Regions from separate parts of the Arthrobacter sp. B3I9 genome, predicted to be linked through region 1. Evidence: riboswitches for the same ligand, from Rfam matches in the RefSeq annotation. Region 1 holds a riboswitch; each other region holds the start of a gene.
What was found. Region 1 has a riboswitch for thiamine pyrophosphate ahead of QFZ65_RS02715 (ECF transporter S component). Riboswitches for the same ligand answer to the same signal wherever they lie in the genome.
Positions count from the first base shown of each region.

Region 2: it holds a riboswitch for thiamine pyrophosphate, as region 1 does, so the genes downstream of both, thiO (glycine oxidase ThiO) here and QFZ65_RS02715 (ECF transporter S component) in region 1, are expected to answer to the same signal.
Region 3: it holds a riboswitch for thiamine pyrophosphate, as region 1 does, so the genes downstream of both, QFZ65_RS09130 (bifunctional hydroxymethylpyrimidine kinase/phosphomethylpyrimidine kinase) here and QFZ65_RS02715 (ECF transporter S component) in region 1, are expected to answer to the same signal.

Region 1 is NZ_JAUSYO010000001.1:559,457-562,743, forward strand. It holds gene QFZ65_RS02705 (DUF4235 domain-containing protein) at 1-14, opposite strand, end outside; gene QFZ65_RS02710 (GAF domain-containing SpoIIE family protein phosphatase) at 129-1,250, opposite strand; TPP riboswitch at 1,630-1,769, shown strand; gene QFZ65_RS02715 (ECF transporter S component) at 1,837-2,469, shown strand; gene QFZ65_RS02720 (ABC transporter ATP-binding protein) at 2,516-3,287, shown strand, end outside.
Region 2 is NZ_JAUSYO010000001.1:1,474,506-1,477,792, forward strand. It holds gene QFZ65_RS07020 (ferritin-like fold-containing protein) at 1-663, shown strand, start outside; gene thiE (thiamine phosphate synthase) at 741-1,436, opposite strand; TPP riboswitch at 1,463-1,596, shown strand; gene thiO (glycine oxidase ThiO) at 1,645-2,916, shown strand; gene thiS (sulfur carrier protein ThiS) at 2,913-3,149, shown strand; gene QFZ65_RS07040 (thiazole synthase) at 3,155-3,287, shown strand, end outside.
Region 3 is NZ_JAUSYO010000001.1:1,946,408-1,949,694, forward strand. It holds gene QFZ65_RS09125 (Rne/Rng family ribonuclease) at 1-1,147, shown strand, start outside; TPP riboswitch at 1,290-1,387, shown strand; partial or broken gene QFZ65_RS09130 (bifunctional hydroxymethylpyrimidine kinase/phosphomethylpyrimidine kinase) at 1,370-3,011, shown strand.

The DNA.
Region 1 (3,287 bases):
ATGAAGATGTTCATTCGTCGTACTCCTTCAGGAATGGGACAAGGCTTCTCCTAGCCTAGCGTCCCTGTCCCGGACGGAATGGCCGTCCGCCGCGGCGCCGCCGAGCAGCTGCAGTCCGGCGGCCGGCCTCAGGCCGATTGGGTGTCTCGCCGGAGAAGGACCGCCGTGATGTCGTCGAGCAGGACGCGCTTTCCCCGCCGGTCGCAAAGTTCCCTGACGGCCGCGGCCGGATCGACGTCCCCCCGGAGGTCAGCGATCGCGGCGGCGAGCCGGCCCAGATCGCCGCCGTGCAGGTCCAGGAGACCGTCCGTCGGAACCAGGATGGCGTCCCCGGGGTCCAGCGTAAAGGTCTGCGTGTCCCAATTCGGGCCGGGGACCAGTCCCAGAGGCGGACCGGTGGGGGAGAGGCGCTCGATGGTGTTGTCGGCACGCAGGATATAGCTCAGTCCCTGGCCGGCATCCGCGTAGCGGCCCACACCGGTCACCGGGTCGATTGCCGCGTGGAAGACCGTGGCGTAGGACCCAAGCCGTGCCAGCGTCTCATCGAGGTTTTCCGCTACATCCTCAAAGATGCGGGACGGGTCGGCATGCCAGCCGGTGCGCGCGAAGGCGGCCCCGACCGTTCCGGCGACAAGTCCCGGCCCAATGCCCTTGCCCATGGCGTCGCCGACGGTGACCCGGAATAGCCCGGACGGCGTGGTGCCGAGGTCGTAGAAGTCTCCGCTGAGCCCGAATGCCGGGTAGAAGCAGGTGCCCAGCGAGTACCCTGCAGGAGCAAGGGGGGTGGCTGGCAGCAGGGCGCGTTGGACGCGGGCGCCGTTGTCGATGTCCCATGAGAGGTTCATCTCCCGCTGGATGATCGCGGTCAGGTCCTCGAGAATCTTTTGCTGTTCTGCACTGAACGTCCTGGGCGACTGGTCGATGATGCAGAACACTCCGACATGGGTTCCGCCAGGCCCGGTAAGGGGGCAACCAGCGTAGAACTGGATGTGGGGATAGCCCGTCACGAACGGACTCTGCTTGAAACGTTCGTCGGTAAGGGCGTTTTCGACGATCATCGTTTTCGGGGACTTAATCGTCTCCGTGCAGAAGGTTCCGGGACGTTCCGACTCGCGGGAGAGGGGACCAACGAACGATTTCAGGTACTGCCGGTTCTCGCCGAGAAGGCAAATACTGGCCCCGCTGACGCCAAAGAGCCCTTGGGCCAGCCGCGTGATCCGGTCAAAGCGTTCCTCTGGAGGGGTGTCCAAAAGGCGCGTTCTGGACACGTCTTCCAACCGTGCCCACTCCGGGGCTTCAACCCCATCGAATTGAGGTTGAGTTCGGTCGCCCGTGGTCGTCATAAGTCCTTCGCATCTGAACGGTCAGGCCGTCTTTGGGTCACACAGTGTCATTCAGCGCTCGACCATACCCACACTCAAATAACAAAGGCCGGCGCCGACCAGCAGTACGCCGGTCAGGGCTACCCTACCGCCGATCGGGGCCCCGCCGGCGCACCACTCCGCTCTGTGACCAGGGCGGCTTTGAACAAGCGTCCAACCCCCCCCCGGCGCCCCGGGCGTTGGAACGGCCACCCGCAGGCAACCCGGCCGTCCGGGTGTAAACTGACAGCGCCCATAAGGGTGATCTTAAATACGACAGGGGAGCGCCGCCGTCGGCCAACTGGAGGAATCCAGGGACCATCGGTGGGCGCTGAGAGTGCGGACAGCCGCAGACCCTCGAACCTGATCCGGTTAGTACCGGCGCAAGGGAGTCGAGCTTCTCAGAGTGCCCGGCGGAGCGGCGGAAGCCGCGACCGGCCGAGTACCCTCCCCTCCTGTTCCTCAGGAGGACGACATGACTGGCATTTCTACCCATCAAGGCATCACCCGGCGCAACTACAACTGGCGCGTCGTGGACATTGTGGTGGCCGCACTGATCGCCGTGGCCGGCGGCGTCATCTTCTGGGCCTGGTCCCAGGGCGCAAACCTGATTTCGGCTCCGGTCAACGCGCTGTACCCGCCGCTGACCGGCCTCTATGCGGGCGGCTGGATGATCCCCGCCGTCCTGGGCATGCTCATTGTCCGCAAGCCGGGGGCCGCCCTCTTCTGCGAGGCCGTTGCCGCAACCGGTGAGCTGATCATGGGATCCCAGTACGGAACGACCGTGCTGATCTCGGGCGTCCTGCAGGGACTCGGCGCGGAACTGGTGTTTGCCGCCCTGGTCTACAGGAAGTTCAATCTGCCCGCGTCCCTGCTGGCCGGTGCCGGTGCCGGGCTCTTCTGCGGACTCAACGATTCCTTCCTGCCCTGGGGCTGGAACATCGCCTATGCCGGCGGGGACAAGCTTGCCTACATCATCTTCACGGCCATCTCCGGTGCGGTCATCGCCGGCGGGCTTTCCTGGCTCGCCACCCGCGGCCTGGCGAAGACCGGGGTGCTGAGCTCGTTCGCCTCCCGCAAGGCCGCCACGGAGCCCGTGTTCTCCTGAAGACGGCAATGCTCCTGACGGGACCAGTGAGGACGGCTCGCGGATTATGACCTTCACCAGCCACGTCCGGCCGGCCCGGGTCGCCGCCCGGGGCTGGGGCTGGCGGCACGCGGGCCGGTCCCGGCCTGCTGTTAACGCCCTGGACCTCGACATCAACCCCGGGGAACGCGTGCTGCTGCTGGGGCCCTCGGGCTCGGGCAAGTCGACGCTGCTCCACGCCCTCGCGGGGGTCCTCGGCGACAATTCCGGCGGGGCCGCCGGTGACACTTCCGCGGGGGCCGCCGGGGCCGCCGTGGACGATGCGGACGAAACCGGCATCCTGCACATCGACGGTGCCGCGCCCCGGGCGCAGCGGGGCCGGTCCGGGCTGGTGCAGCAGGACCCCGAGACCCAGGTGGTGCTTTCCAGGCTCGGCGATGACGTCGCGTTCGGCGCGGAAAACCTGTCGGTGCCCCCGGCGGAGATCTGGCCCCGGGTCCGGGAAGCGCTCGACGACGTCGGGCTCGGCGGGCTGCCGCTGGACCATCCGACGTCGGCCCTGTCCGGCGGCCAGAAGCAGCGCCTGGCCTTGGCCGGGATCCTGGCAATGCGGCCAGGTCTTATCCTGCTGGACGAACCCACTGCCAACCTCGACCCCGCGGGTGTCCTGGAAGTCCGGGACGCGGTGGGCCGCTGCCTGGAGAAGACTGGAGCCACGCTTGTGGTGGTGGAGCACCGGGTGGCGGTGTGGAAGGACACAGTGGACCGGATAGTGGTCCTCCAGCCCGGCTCCGCGACCGAACCCGCCGTACTGATTGACGGTCCGCCCGACCGGGTGC
Region 2 (3,287 bases), 920 kb from region 1:
TCACCGGCTGATCCTGCCCGCTACAACAGCTTTGTGGGGGATCTGCTGGGCGTGCTGGCCTATGGCGAGCTCTCCGCCTTCGAACGCCTCTCTTCCGACGCCCGCTACGCGCCCACCCTGCATGAGCGCGCCGTGCTGGGCAGGATCGCCGTGATCGAATTCCAGCATTACGAACAGGTCAGCGCACGGCTGGATGACATGGGCAGGGATCCGGAGGTGGCCATGCTGCCCTTCCAGCCTTCCGTGGACCACTTCCATCAGCGCACCCGTCCGGCCGACTGGTTTGAGGCGCTCATGAAGGCGTACGTGATCGACACGGTCTCCGCCGACTTCTACCGCGCCGTCGCCGGCTACGTCGACACGCCGACCCGGGAGCTGGCTGAACGGATCCAGGCCGACAAGGAGGTCACGTCCCTGCTGCGGGACCGGCTGACGGCGGCCCTTGCGGATGACCCCAGGCTGGCTTCGCGGCTTGCCCTGTGGGCGAGGCGGCTGCTGGGGGAGGTCCTGGCGCAGGCCCGGCGGGTCAGCTTTGAGCACGCGTTCCTCAGCGGACTGGCCGGACTGGACGGGGAGCCGTTCCGTGAGCTGGTCAGGGAACTGACGGCCCAGCTCGCGGCCAGTCACTCACTCCGGATGACGCAGCTGGGGCTGGCCGGGTAACGGCCCCGCCAGAGGCCGGCCTGCGGCCTGCCTGCATCCGCCGGCGTCCGCCGGTCGGCGTCAGACGTCCGCGGGTTTTAGACGTCCGCGGCGTCGAGGGCCGCGAGCAGGGCACGGGCGGCGGCCTCGGGATCATCGGCCTCGGTGATGGCGCGGACCACCACGATGCGGCGGGCACCTGCCTGCACCACCTGCTCCACGTTTCCCAGGTCGATGCCGCCGATGGCGAACCAGGGCACCACGCCGTCCACCTTGCCGATGCTGGCCTCCTCCGCGCGGCGGATCGCGTCCGCGGCGTACCGGACCAGCTCCAGCCCGACGGCGGCGCGCCCCGGCTTGGTGGGCGTGGCCCAGAGGGGTCCGACGCAGAAGTAGTCCAGCCCGCTGCGGCCCGGGGAAGCGGCGATGGCGGCGTCGACCTGTTCGGGGCTATGGGTGGAGAGACCGATGACGGCCTCCTTGCCGAGGAAGCCCCTCGCGGCGGGCAGCGTGATGTCCTTTTGTCCGATGTGGAACACCGGCGCGCCGGACAGGGCGGCCAGGTCCGCCCGGTCGTTGACCGCCCAGAGCCGGCCGTGCCGGTGCGCGGCCTGGTGCAGGACCTCGAGCAGCTCAAGTTCCTCGGCGGCCTCCAAGGACTTGTCCCGCAGCTGGATGATGTCGACGCCGCCGGCGAAAGCGGCATTGATGAAGGCCTCGAAGTCGCCGCGGTCCTTGCGGGCATCGGTGCACAGATACAGGCGGGCGGTGGTGTGGACGTCGTTCCGGCTCATGCCACAAGCCTAGTTCCTCTAGACTGGGCCCATACCGCGGGAGCCCGTTGCTGCACCGTGCGCCATTGGCGCCCGGCGCCCCAGGGCTGAGAGGGCATCAGAGCCGACCGCTTGACCTGATCCGGTTAGTACCGGCGTAGGGAAGGATTCCGTCATCGGCACTACAGCCGGACTGAAAGATGCCAGCGCCGCCGCTGAAGACGCGCAAATGGGGCAGTATTACGACGTTGCCGTGATCGGCGGAGGCTTGGTCGGGCACGGCATCGCCTGGGAGCTGCGCCGCTCGGGCCGCACAGTGGCCCTGATCGACGACGCCCCCGGCACCGGGGCCAGCTGGGCCGCGGCCGGCATGCTTGCCCCGGTGAGTGAACTCCACTACCAGGAGGAGGGCCTGCTGGAGCTGATGCTCGAGTCCTCCCGGCTCTGGCCCGGCTTCGCCGCGCAGCTCCAGCCCACCACGCAGCTCCAGCCCGTGGCCGGGGAAGCCGGGGATCCCGGAACCGGTTACCTCACGACGCCGACCCTCGCGGTCGGCGCCGACGCGGCTGACCGGCAGGCGCTAGCGGACCTCCGGACCGTACAGCGGGCCTGTGGCCTCACGGTGGAGCCGCTGACGGTGCGTGAAGCCCGCGCCCGCGAACCCCTGCTGAGCCCTGGCATCTCCTGTGCTTTCGACATTCCCGCCGACCACCAGGTGGACCCCCGCCTCCTGCTGGCCCGGATCGCGGCGCTGCTGGCTGCCGACGGCGGAAGCCACGCCCTGCGGCGCCGCGCCACAGGGCTGCTCTGGCAGGACGGACGGGTCGGCGGCGTTCGCCTGGCCGGCGGAGGTGAGCTCCTCGCCGGGGAGACGATCGTGGCCAACGGCCTGGGTGCTGCCGGGCTGGGCGGGCTCCCGCCCGGGCTGCGGCTGCCGCTGCGCCCGGTCCACGGCGACATCCTTCGGCTCCGGGTGCCGGTCCGGCTGCGGCCGCTGCTGGGCTCCACCGTGCGCGGGCTGGTCCGCGGGGTGCCGGTGTACATTGTGCCGCGGCAGGACGGCACGGTGGTGATCGGGGCCACCCAGCGCGAAGACGGCCCGGGGGAGCGGACCGCGACCGGCCCGGGTGCAGTCTCTGCCGGCGGCGTCTATCAGTTGCTGCGCGATGCGCAGCAACTGCTGCCTGCCGTCGCGGAGCTGGAACTGCTGGAAGCCACCGCCCGGTCGCGGCCCGCCACCCCGGACAACGCCCCCTTGCTGGGCCGCGTTCCGGACCGGGCCTCGGGCGGCGCGGGCGACGTTGCGGGACTCACCATCGCCACCGGCTTCTTCCGGCACGGGATCCTGCTGACGCCCGTGGCCGCGCGGATCTGCCGGCAGCTGCTGGACGGCCGGGCGGACGCCCGCTGGAGCCGTTTCCGGCCGGACAGGTTCTCCGCCCAGAACCCAAACCCGCAGCAGCCCGGGGCCCACACAGACACTAGAAAGGACACACCATGAACATCAAACTCAACGGCGTGGAGCACACAGTCCCCGACGGCGCCTCCGTCAGCACCCTGGTCACCCAGGTCACCGGGCGGACGCTGGCCCCGAACGGGCAGTCCGCGGACGGCGGAAGGCTGGGCATCGCCGTCGCCCGCAACGCAGGGGTGGTGCCCCGCAGCCAGTGGCACGGCACGGCGCTCGCCGACGGGGACGACATCGAGCTGGTTACGGCAGTACAGGGAGGCTGAAAAGCATGGAAGAAACAACACTCACCGCAGCTCCGGGTGCGTCCACCGGAACCGATGACCCGTTCGTCGTCGACGGCGTGCAGCTTGGGTCACGGCTGATCATGGGGACCGGCGGGGCTCCGAGCCTCCACGGCCTCG
Region 3 (3,287 bases), 1.4 Mb from region 1:
AACCGTCACCAAGAACAACCTGGAAGCGGCCGAGGAAGTCGTCCGGCAGCTCCGGCTCCGCGACATCGGCGGCATCATCGTCATCGACTTCATCGACATGGTGCTGGAATCCAACCGCGACCTCGTGCTGCGCCGCATGGTGGAATGCCTCGGCCGCGACCGGACCAAGCACCAGGTGGCCGAAGTGACCTCGCTGGGGCTCGTGCAGATGACGCGCAAGCGGATGGGTACCGGGCTTCTCGAAGTCTTCGGCGAGCAGTGCGAAGTCTGTGCCGGCCGCGGCATTGTCACGCACGACGAGCCGGTGGAACACCGCCGCGCCAACGTGGTCGCTGCCGAGCACTACGTGCCCCGCACCGAGACCCAGCCGCCTGTCCGGACCGAGCGCAAGGGCCGCCGCCGCGGCAAGGGCGGCCAGGGCGGACCGGAGATAGCGCCGTCCGCACCGGCGGCTTTCCACCCGGAGCCCACGGAGGCCGAGCGTCACGCGAAGGCGGAAGCGACCCGTGCAGCCCTCGCCAACATTGCGGCGGCAGCCCACGCGGCCCACCTGCACGAGGGGGAAGCTGCTTCGCACGAGGCTGAGGCCAGGAAGGCAGAGACCCGCCAGTCCGCCGCCGAGTCCGCCCGGCAGCTGGCCGCAGCGGAAGAAGCAGCCGGACGTCCCGCTGCAGTGCTCACCTTTGGCGGCGAGCAGGTGGTGTTGCCGTACGTGGAGCATGCCGATGAGTCGGCGGCACCTGCGCTCACCCTTGACCTGCTGACCGAGGCTTTCGCCCACCTGGGCGACAGCGAGGAAAGCAAGCCTGCAGCCGAGCAGGTGCCGGCAACGGAGGCACCGGCCCAGGCGCCGGCGCGCGAGCAGGCACCGGCCCCGGCTCAGGCCCAGGCACCGGCACGGGCAGACGCCGAGTCCGGAACCTCACGCGGGCGGCGTGTCCGCCGGAACCGGAGCGCCAGCCGCGCCCAGGGTGCCGCCAACGAGACATCCGTTGAACAGCGCCAGGCTGCCCCGTCCGGGGCAGCAGCCGGGTCCCTGCACGAGGCCAAGGTTCCCGCAACGTCCCCGGACACGGCGGCGGTCAAGCCGGCCCCGGCGAACGAGCCGATCATTCTCGGCGTCGGCGTGCCGGCGTCGGAGCTGTAGCCCGCAGCTATAAGGGGAAGTTATCGCCCGGGAGACCGGTGGAACAACTGAGCGTGGCCGCGGGTGCGGTCCGGACACGGCGTCGTAATCGGCCGAAGTCCGGGCCGCACCCGCTGTTTGTTAAGTGGGGCGGTTAGGCTGGAGGACTGACACGGGGTGCCGCGCATCGAGCCGGCTGAGATCCAGACCCGTTGAACCTGTCCGGTTAGCACCGGCGAAGGGATGTCTATCGTGGCAACAGCTGTCTTTCCATCCGCATTTCTGCCGTCCCGGAATGCCGCCGTCCCGAATCCTGCCGTCCCGAACCCGGCCGGGCCCGCGATCCCGCGGGTACTGGCTATCGCCGGTTCGGATCCCTCCGGCGGCGCGGGGATCCAGGCCGACCTGAAAAGCATCGCGGCGCACGGCGGCTACGGCATGGCGGCGATCACCGCCCTCACCGCGCAGAACACGCGGGGTGTCACGGCGGTCCATATTCCGCCTGCCGACTTCCTGGCCGCCCAGCTGGACGCCGTGAGCGCGGACATCAGCATCGACGCCGTCAAGATCGGCATGCTGGGTGACGCGGCCGTGATCGACGCCGTCCGCCGGTGGCTGGAACAGGCCCGCCCCGGCGTCGTCGTCCTGGACCCGGTGATGGTGGCCACCAGCGGTGACCGGCTGCTGGCCGAAGCTGCAGAGACCGCCCTGCATACCCTGCTGCCCCTCGCGGACCTCATCACGCCCAACCTTGCCGAGCTGGCCCTGCTGCTCCGGGAACCCGTCGCGGCCGACTGGTCCGAGGCCCTGGACCAGGGCAAACGCCTCGCCGCCCTGAGCGGGACCACCGTTCTGGTGAAGGGCGGGCACCTCGACAGCGCTGGCGGGAACAACCCTGACGACGGCGAACCCGGACACGACGACGGCGGCTGCCCGGATGCCCTTGTCAACACCGGGGGACTGCTGGGCCGGGAAACCGTCGTGGTGCCGGGCAGGCGGGTGCCCACCAGCAACAGCCACGGGACCGGATGCTCGCTCTCCTCCGCGCTGGCGACGGTGCAGGCACGGGTGGGGGACTGGGAAGCGGCGCTGCGTGAGGTGAAGCCCTGGCTTGAAGGGGCGCTGCGCAGCTCGAACCGCCTGGACGTCGGCACCGGCAACGGTCCCGTCCACCACTTCCACCACGTCCAGCACCTGACCGCAAGCCACGGCCAGGACGGTACCCAGATGGCCGAGGGGGAGTTTGTCAGCGCCCTCTGGGCCGGCGCGGCGGAGTACCTCGAGGAGATCTATGGCCTGGGCTTCATCCAGGGCCTCGCCGACGGCACTTTGCCGGAGAAGGATTTCGCCTACTATCTGGCCCAGGACGCCCTCTACCTCAACGGCTACTCGCGGGTGCTGGCCCGCGCGGCAGCCCTCGCACCGTCCGAGGCTGAACAGCTTCTTCTGGGCACGCTCCGCACAGCAGTGCCTGGAGGTTGAATCCGAGCTGCACCGGAGCTGGCTCAGCACCCGGCCCGGCGATATGGCCCTGGGACCGGTGACAAAGTCCTACGTCGACCACCTGCTGGCCGCCTCGGTGTCCGGCAGCTACGGGGTGCTGGTCGCCGCCGCCCTGCCGTGCTTCTGGCTCTACGCCGAGGTCGGAGCGGCCCTTTACGCGCAGTTCCTGGCCGCCGGAGCCGCGGAAGATCACCCCTACGCGGACTGGCTGCGGACCTACGCTGACGAGGGCTTCGCCGCCGCCACCCGGCAGGCTATCGAGATCGCGGATCTGGCAGCACGCCGCGCCTCGGCCGGCGAACGTGGCGCCATGGCTTTGTCCTTCCGGCAGTCCGCACGCTACGAAGTCGATTTCTTCGACGCGCCGAGGCTCCACGCCTGAGCCGCGAGGCGCCGGCCAGCCTGTACGATAGTGGGGCACGGTTCCGGAAGTCGTTGCAGAAGGAATGCGCTGTCCTGGCTAAGAGAAGTCATGGCGGAGTGAAGTCCATCACGCATGGCCGTCCGGAGCCAGCCTCGTTTGCGGCCGAAGGCAAAATTAGCGTAGTCTAGATCTTCGGTGCTTACGCCAACACTTGGGTTATGACCTTGAGGACGTTCCATCCGATATTCGGATGCGGATGACCACGGGATAGCTCATGGGTTCCCCCGGGGGACC